DNA from 4 places in the Serratia sarumanii genome. Region 2 is predicted to be linked to each of the others. Evidence: predicted binding sites of a transcription regulator. Region 2 holds the regulator's gene; each other region holds the start of a gene.
The links. The regulator CRP, encoded in region 2, controls carbon source genes, mostly activating them, when cyclic AMP is high. The targets are predictions, from matches to a motif close to ATGTGANNNNNNTCACAT.
Positions count from the first base shown of each region.

Region 1: mlc (sugar metabolism global transcriptional regulator Mlc) is a predicted target of CRP. The motif match lies at 1,080-1,097, and genes of this name have one in related genera.
Region 3: glpT (glycerol-3-phosphate transporter) is a predicted target of CRP. The motif match lies at 668-685, and genes of this name have one in related genera.
Region 4: SSARUM_RS11450 (YjcB family protein) is a predicted target of CRP. The motif match lies at 1,271-1,288, and genes of this name have one in related genera.

Region 1 is NZ_CP124750.1:2,289,705-2,291,908, reverse strand. It holds gene mlc (sugar metabolism global transcriptional regulator Mlc) at 1-988, opposite strand, end outside; gene SSARUM_RS10985 (LysR substrate-binding domain-containing protein) at 1,148-2,038, opposite strand; gene SSARUM_RS10980 (MFS transporter) at 2,187-2,204, shown strand, end outside.
Region 2 is NZ_CP124750.1:4,670,964-4,673,167, forward strand. It holds gene SSARUM_RS22195 (phosphoribulokinase) at 1-249, shown strand, start outside; gene SSARUM_RS22200 (OsmC family protein) at 288-695, opposite strand; gene crp (cAMP-activated global transcriptional regulator CRP) at 1,078-1,710, shown strand; gene SSARUM_RS22210 (YccS/YhfK family putative transporter) at 1,762-2,204, shown strand, end outside.
Region 3 is NZ_CP124750.1:178,300-180,503, reverse strand. It holds gene glpA (anaerobic glycerol-3-phosphate dehydrogenase subunit A) at 1-549, opposite strand, end outside; gene glpT (glycerol-3-phosphate transporter) at 914-2,204, shown strand, end outside.
Region 4 is NZ_CP124750.1:2,394,233-2,396,436, reverse strand. It holds gene mrdA (penicillin-binding protein 2) at 1-1,070, opposite strand, end outside; gene SSARUM_RS11450 (YjcB family protein) at 1,365-1,646, shown strand; gene SSARUM_RS11445 (MarR family winged helix-turn-helix transcriptional regulator) at 1,684-2,133, opposite strand.

The DNA.
Region 1 (2,204 bases), 2.4 Mb from region 2:
TGACCATGATTGCCAGAATGCGCCCCACGCTGTGGCCGACGCCGAGAATGATGTCCCGCGCCAGCTGATCCCCCGCCAGCGCGGCGTCGCACAGCGATTCGACGGTCAGCGGCGCGCCGTGCAGGCTGGAGCTCATCGAGCCGCTCAGCCGCTGCTGGGCGATCTCCAGCATGTTTTCGATGCTGGCCACGGTTTCGAGACAGCCGTGGTTGCCGCAATAGCAGCGTTTGCCGTAAGGATCGACCTGGGTGTGGCCGATCTCCACCACGCTGTGGCTGCCGGCGTGCAGCACATGGCCGCCGGTGATCACCCCGGCGCCGACGTTGTGGTCGATCACCACCTGAATGACGTTCTGGCTGCCGCGCGAGGCGCCGTACAGCGCCTCGGCCATGGTCCAGGCGCTGATGTCGTGCTGCAGGTAAACCGGCAGGCCGGTGCGGGTTTCCAGCGCCGGGCCGAGCGGCATCTCCAGCACGTCGTAAAACGGCATGCGGTGCACCACGCCGGACTGCACGTCGATCATGCCCGGCAGCGTGATGGCGATCGCCGTCAGCCGCTCCAGCTTGCTTTGGTGGCGGATAAAGAATTGGTCGACTTCGGTCAGGATGCGTTTCAACAGCGGTTCGGGGTGTTCGGCCGCCAGCGGCAGCAGCTCCTCCACCACCAGTTTGCTGCTGAGATCGCGCAGCGCCAGCGTGATGCTGCCGCGGCTGATGCGGGCGGACAGGTAATGCCAGGCTTCGGTGTCCAGCACCAGGCCCACCGCCGGGCGGCCCCGGCTGCCGATTTCCTGGTACTCGGTTTCCTTGACCAGGTGGGCTTCCAGCAGTTCGCGCACGATCTTGGTGATGCTGGCGGGCGCCAGCTGCGCGCGTTTTGACAGTTCGATGCGCGAAATCGGGCCCAGTTGATCGATTAGCCGATAAACCGCCCCCGCATTAGTCTGTTTGATTTGATCGATATGCCCAGGCTGCCCAACCGCAATCACAAACCTGCTCCTACTATTTTTCGCGCTTCTAAATAAAGACTAGGGGTTATGGTGGGGCTTTTGTCATACAGCGTCAACTATTTGATTCGTTATGTGATTTGCTGCACAAATTCCTCGCAATTTCAGCGTGAATCGAGTTTTATTTACCCGGTTTCGGCGTCATTTGAGCATCAACGCCATCAGCGCCTGCGCCGCAGCGGTCAGCGGCCGCCGGCGGTGATGCACCAGCCACACTTCGGTGGTGGCGTCGGGTTCCGCCAGCGGCAGATAGCGCACGCCGTCCACCCGCACCCGGGCGAAAGAGGCCGGCAGAATCGACACCCCCAACCCGGCGGAGACCAGCCCGATGATGGTCATCGCTTCGCCTACTTCCTGGGTGATGTACGGAGTTATGCCGGCCTTGCCGAGCAGCAGCAGAATTTCGTCGTACAGCGCGGTGCCGACTTCACGCGAGAAGAACACGAACGGCTCCTGCGCCAGATGTTGAAACCGCAGCGCGCCGCCGGGCGTTTCCGCCAGCGGATGCCCTTGCGGCACCACCGCCACCAGCGGTTCGCGCAGCAGCAGCTGATAGTGAAGCGCTTCCGGCAGCCGCGTGTTGCGCATCACCCCCAGATCCAGCTCACCGTTCAGCAGCGGTTCGATCTGCTGTTTGGTGTTGATTTCGCGCATTTTGATATGCACCTGCGGCGAGTGCTGACGAAAGGCGCGCAGGCTGCGCGACACCACGCCGATAAAGGGCGCGGAAGAGGTAAAGCCGATGGTCATTTCCCCCAGTTCGCCGCGATCCAGACGCGCCGCCTTTTCCGCCGCGCGCCCGACCTGATCGAGCACCTGATAGGCTTCTTTGAGGAACATCTCCCCGGCCTGGGTCAAACTGACGTTGCGGTTGTTGCGCGCCAGCAGCCGCGCGCCGACCATCTCCTCCAGCGCCTGGATTTGCTGGCTGAGCGGCGGCTGGGAGATGCGCAGCCGTTCGGCGGCGCGGCCAAAATGCAGCTCTTCCGCCACGGCGATAAAGTAACGCAGGTGCCTCAATTCGATATTCATATTTAAAACATCTTAATTTTAATTATTAATATATTAGACAAAAAAATCGCCGCTCCCTATCATTTTGTTATCTGCAAAGTGTCTGTTTATCTCCCCCGACGTTCGGTAAGGAAACGCTGTGACAACCCCTGTGCGTTCTGCGGCCGCGATGCCGTCGACGCTGGCC
Region 2 (2,204 bases):
GTGCCGACGGTGGACACCTCCAACCCGTTCGCCGCCAAGGCGATTCCCTCACTGGACGAAAGCTTCGTGGTGATCCACTTCCGCGGGCTGGATCAAATTGACTTCCCCTATTTGCTGGCGATGCTGCAAGGCTCGTTTATCTCGCACATCAATACGTTAGTGGTGCCGGGCGGCAAGATGGGGCTGGCGATGGAACTGATCATGGCGCCGCTGGTGCAGCGGTTGCTGGAAGGCAAGAAGATCGAATAAACGCGTTGAGCGCGGCGCCGGGCCGCGCTCCGCCTCGATTACGCCGGTTGGCGGATCTCGAAGCTGTGGGTTACCGTGGCGGCCTTGTTGAGCATCAGCGCCACCGAGCAATATTTCTCCGCCGACAGGCTCACCGCTCGCTCGACGATCTTGTCGGTCAGGTCCTGGCCGGTAACGATGAAATGCAGGTTGATATGGGTGAACAACCGCGGAGCTTCTTCGCGGCGCTCGGAGGTCAGCTTCACCTCGCAGTCGCGCACGTCGTTGCGCCCTTTTTGCAGGATGGACACCACGTCGATCGCGCTGCAGCCGCCCACCGACATCAGCACCATCTCCATCGGGCTGGGTGCTTTATCGCCGGCGTTGCCGTCCATCAGCACCTGGTGGCCGGAGGCCGATTCACCCAAAAACGTTAACCCTTCCACCCATTTAACTCTTGCCTGCATTCTGGTCACTCCGGTTGATTTCTTAAAATCAGAGTACGCTTTCGCATAGAAACAGGCAACGTAACCTGATGCTAATCATGCTGAAGCGAGACAACACGAGACACCCGCCTTACTCTGTGCTACAAACAGAGCCGCAATAAATCTTTCCGGGACACTGAATTTCAGGGAAACGCCCAGAGAAAGGCTCCTTTACCGGTATGTTAACAGAATGTAGCTTGCAGCGCTTACGGCAAGTTAATATGCTAGAGCGACAGCGTATTTTTATGACACGCCTCAAAACTTGCCGGTAGCCCTCGCTCATGACTGTGGCTACAGGCGGGTTTTACAGGGAACTCTGACCCCTGTGACACAAGGCAGCGATAACAACAGAGGATAACAGCGAATGGTTCTCGGCAAACCGCAAACAGACCCTACTCTCGAATGGTTCCTGTCTCATTGCCATATCCACAAATATCCATCGAAGAGTACGCTGATTCACCAAGGTGAAAAGGCCGAAACGCTTTACTACATCGTGAAAGGCTCCGTCGCGGTGCTGATCAAGGATGAAGAAGGTAAAGAGATGATCCTGTCCTACCTCAACCAGGGGGATTTCATCGGCGAGCTCGGATTGTTCGAAGAAGGCCAGGAGCGCAGCGCCTGGGTTCGCGCGAAAACCGCCTGTGAAGTGGCCGAAATCTCCTACAAGAAATTCCGCCAGCTGATCCAGGTGAACCCGGACATCCTGATGCGTCTGTCCGCCCAAATGGCGAGCCGCCTGCAGGTCACCTCCGAAAAAGTGGGCAACCTCGCCTTCCTGGACGTTACCGGCCGCATCGCGCAAACCCTGCTGAATCTGGCGAAGCAACCCGACGCCATGACTCACCCGGACGGCATGCAGATCAAGATCACCCGCCAGGAGATCGGCCAGATCGTCGGCTGCTCGCGCGAAACCGTTGGCCGTATTCTGAAAATGCTGGAAGATCAAAACCTGATTTCCGCCCACGGCAAAACCATTGTCGTCTACGGCACCCGTTAATCCCTGAAGAAACGGCGCAATCTGCGCCGTTTTTTTTATCTGCTCTCTGCCATGTGGCGCCGCCTGATCTACCACCCGGAAATCAACTACGCACTGCGACAAACGCTGGTGTTGTGCCTGCCGGTGCTGTTCGGCCTGCTGATAGGCCAGCTGCAGCTCGGCCTGATGTTCTCTCTGGTGCCCGCCTGCTGCAATATCGCCGGTCTGGACACGCCGCATAAGCGCTTCTTTAAACGGCTGGTGGTTGGCGGCTCGCTGTTCGCCTTCAGCAGCGTGCTGCTGCAACAGGCACTGCTGTGGCACGTGCCGCTGCCGGCGCTGATGCTGGGCCTGGCGCTGCTGCTCGGCGTCACCGGTGAAATCAGCCCGCTGCACGCCCGGCTGTTGCCGGCGGCGCTGGTGGCCGCCATCTTCGCCCTCAGCACGGCCGGCACGGTGCCCATCTGGCAGGCGCCGCTGCTGTACGCCATCGGCACCGTCTGGTACGGCTTATT
Region 3 (2,204 bases), 590 kb from region 2:
ATCGCCGCTGCGCAACAATCCCACCACCTGGTGGTAGGTCAGGATCTGCGCGCCGTGTTCGCGCGCGTCCAACATGTTGGCGGCGGTCAGCCGGAAGGGATCGACGGTGCCGTCCGGCACGCGCACCGCGCCGATCAGCGCCGGGTTAGCCGCCGGCTCCAGCCGCAGCGCCAGCTGCGGGTCGATCGCTTCGGCGCCGATGTCGGCCTGGCGACAGGCGGCGATAAACTGTTGCTGATAGTCCAGCGAGTCCTGCGGCAGGGTGATGAACAGCCCATCGGTGCGCTCGATGCAGTGGTGGGCGATGCGTTTCAGGATGCGGTTTTCTTCGATGCACTCACGCGCCGACTCGCCGTCGGTCACCGCATAGCGCGCGCCGCTGTGCAGCAAACCGTGGTTGCGGCCGGTGGCGCCGGTGGCGATGTCGTGGCGCTCCAGCAAAATGCAGTGCAAGCCGCGCCGCGCGCAGTCGCGGGCGATGCCTGCGCCGGTGGCGCCGCCGCCGATGATGATCACATCCGTTTCGCCGCCGTCAAAATAGCTGCTCATGTCGCTCCCTCAGGATCGGTAGTTATGAGCCTATTGAGCCACGGTTATAAGGGTCTTTGTTTGATAAGGAACAAGAACGAACATCAAACGAAATAAAAATGTCCACAAAAAACCATCAATGTGATCATAATCACGATTTTTGGACGTTTTTCTATTTCATAACGTTAACGAATCGCTCAAAATCCGCCGTGGCTTCATAAAAGTGTAACAATTGCGCCATTCGTCACAGCGACACCAGGCGTATTTGACGACAATGGCGCTCGTTATGGAACACAAAAACACCACATTCGATATCCGCTCAATCATCAAATGAACGTAAAAGGTCATATTGATGTGATAACAGATAAAGCCATCGGAGGCGCTCATGTTGAGTATTTTTAAGCCAGCCGCACACATCGCCCGTGTGCCGAGCGATAAGGTAGACCCGCTCTACCGTAAGCTGCGCTGGCAAATTTTCCTGGGGATCTTCTTCGGTTACGCCGCTTACTATCTGGTGCGTAAGAACTTCACCCTGGCCATGCCTTACCTGATCGAACAAGGCTTCAGCCGCGGTGACCTCGGCTTCGCGCTGTCGGGCATTTCCATCGCCTACGGCTTCTCCAAATTCATCATGGGTTCGGTCTCCGACCGTTCCAACCCGCGAGTGTTCCTGCCTGCCGGCCTGATCCTGGCGGCGGCGGTGATGTTGTTCATGGGCTTCGTGCCGTGGGCCACCTCCAGCATCGCCATCATGTTCGTCCTGCTGTTCCTGTGCGGCTGGTTCCAGGGCATGGGTTGGCCGCCGTGCGGCCGCACCATGGTGCACTGGTGGTCGCAGAAAGAACGCGGCGGCATCGTCTCCATCTGGAACTGCGCCCACAACGTGGGTGGCGGCCTGCCGCCGCTGCTGTTCCTGCTGGGTATGGCCTGGTTCAACGACTGGCACGCGGCGCTGTACATGCCGGCCTTCGGCGCCATCCTGGTGGCCCTGATCGCCTTCGGCCTGATGCGCGACACCCCGCAATCCTGCGGCCTGCCGCCGATTGAAGAGTACAAAAACGACTACCCGGACGACTACAGTGAAAAAGACGAAGAAGAGCTGACCGCCAAGCAGATCTTCATGCAGTATATCCTGCCGAACAAGCTGCTGTGGTACATCGCGGTCGCCAACGTGTTCGTCTACCTGCTGCGTTACGGCATTCTGGACTGGTCGCCGACCTACCTGAAAGAAGTGAAGCACTTCGCGCTGGACAAGTCTTCCTGGGCTTACTTCCTGTATGAATACGCCGGTATCCCGGGCACCCTGCTGTGCGGCTGGATGTCGGACAAAGTGTTCAAAGGCAACCGCGGCGCCACCGGCGTGTTCTTCATGACGCTGGTGACCATCGCCACCGTGGTGTTCTGGATGAACCCGCCGGGCAACCCGACCGTGGACATGATCTGTATGCTGGTCATCGGCTTCCTGATCTACGGCCCGGTGATGCTGATCGGCCTGCACGCGCTGGAGCTGGCGCCGAAGAAAGCCGCCGGTACCGCCGCGGGCTTCACCGGCCTGTTCGGCTACCTGGGCGGCTCGGTCGCGGCCAGCGCCATCGTCGGCTACACCGTAGACTTCTTCGGTTGGGACGGCGGCTTCATGGTGATGATCGGCGGCGGCGTGCTGGCGGTTATCCTGC
Region 4 (2,204 bases), 2.3 Mb from region 2:
GGGGCGCCGAAAAAGGTGGTGGTGGGCGTGATCACGCCGGCGAACAGCGCCGAAACGGCCATGTAGGGCTTCACCGTCGACGCCGGCGGGTATAAGCCCTGGGTGACGCGGTTGATCAGCGGCAAATCCGGGTTGGTCAGCAGCGCCTTATAGGCCTGATAGCCGATGCCTTTGACGAAAGGATTGGGATCGTAGCTGGGGCTGGAAACCATCGCCAGGATGCCGCCGTCGCGCGGATCTTCCACCACCACCGCGGCGCGCTGCCCCTTCAGCACCGATTCAATGTACTGCTGCAGCGGCAGATCCAGCGTCAGGTAGATGTTCTTGCCGGCCTTCGGCGGCTGCTCTTTCAGCAGGCGGATCACGCGACCGTGATTATCCACCTCCACCTCCTGATAGCCGGTGGTGCCGTGCAGTTCGGCCTCGTAATAGGCCTCGATGCCCTGTTTGCCGATGTTGCGGTCGGCGGCATAGTTCTCGCTCAGCCCGGCCTTGTCCAGGCGTTTGAGATCGCTGTCGTTGATCTTCGACACATAGCCCAGCACGTGCGCCAGTTGGGCGCCGTAAGGATATTCACGCTGTTGATAGGTATCGATCGTCACTCCGTCGAAACGGTATTGATTGACGGCAAAGCGCGCCACCTCGGTGTCGCTCAGCCCGGCTTTGAGCGTCACCGGTTTGTAGCGGCTGTTGTGGTGCATGTCGTCGCGAAACGCGCTGATGTCCTCCGGCGTCAGGTCGACGATCGGCGTCAGCGCCTGCAGCAGTGCCGCCATGTCGCTGATTTTGCTGGGCGTGATCTCGATACGATACAGTGTCACGTTTCGCACTAAAGGCGTGCCGTTGCGATCGAAGATCAGCCCCCGGCTGGGGGCGATCGGCAGCATTTTGATGTCGTTCTGGTTGGAGCGCGTCTGGTAAAAGCCGTGCTGGCGGATTTGCAGCCGGTAGAGGTTGACGATCAGCGCGCCAAAACAGACCACCACCAGCGCCAGCGCCACGCCTGCCCGGTGGATAAACAGCCTCTCTTCCGCAGAGTGGTCGCGAATTGTTTCTTTTAACAGGGCCATGCGGTGCCAATACCTTTTGCGTCACATTTCCCCGCAAAATCAGGGAACTGAAAAGCCGGCAAGCATAGCGTTATCGGGCGCACCGCCCCATGAAAAGGTTGCTAATGAAATGGCATAACTGTTTCAGCATATTGGAATGTTACCGGCGGCGTTTTTTTCACCGCGCTTCCCATTGAGCCGCCGTTCGCCCCAATGCTACAATGTGATCTGAATCACAATATTCCCGATATTCCCCCGCATTTCCCTGTCGGCGCCCTGCCGGATGCGGCTTTTTGTTACATAGGATCGAGTTCGATGAGTACCATTGCCACCGGTTTAGTCATGATGCGCTGGGAGTTGCTGAGCGCCGTGATGATGTTCTTCGCCAGCCAGTTAAACGTCGTTTGCCGTAAAACCAGCCGTAACGGCATGGCGTTCATGTTCAGCAGCCTGGGCCTGTTTACCGCCTGCTGGTTCGTGATGGGCCTGATGGGCATCCACCTCACCCTGGAAGCTTTCACCCAATTCTGGTCATCGGCCTGGGATCGCTATGTGGACGTGGTCAGCACCATGCCGGTCGATTGGCCGATGCCGTAACCTCGCCGCGGGGGCGGCGCACCGGCCGCCCCGCCGATTATTCCGTTTCCGTTGACGGCGCCGCCGCCAGCCGCGCCATCAAGGCCCCCGCCTCAATCAACAGCGCCTGCTCCCGCTCCGTTAAACAGCTCTCCATCGCCGCCAGCAGCCACGCCTCGCGCCGGGTACGGCTCTCCTGCAGCAGGCCCAGCCCGGCGGGCGTCAGGCGCACCCGCACCCGGCGTTTGTCTTCGGCATCCGGCGTGCGCACCAGCAGCCCATCGGCCTCCAGCTCACGCAACGCGGCCGCCAGATTTGAGGAACGCATGCGCTCCGATTCCGCCAGCAGCGACGGCGTCGCCTCGCCGCCGTGGCGATCGATAGCCCCCAACAGCATCAGCTGGGCCCAGGATTTTTCGTCGCTGCGCGATTCGCGCCGCATACGGCGCACCAGCGACATTAACTGCGTGCGCAGCAGCGTCACGTCTTCAGGGTGATCTTTTTTCATTGGCATCAATCTAGCGTTCAGTTTATCTCTGCTTTCACACCGCCGGATCGCGCGGCTCTGGCTTAACCCAA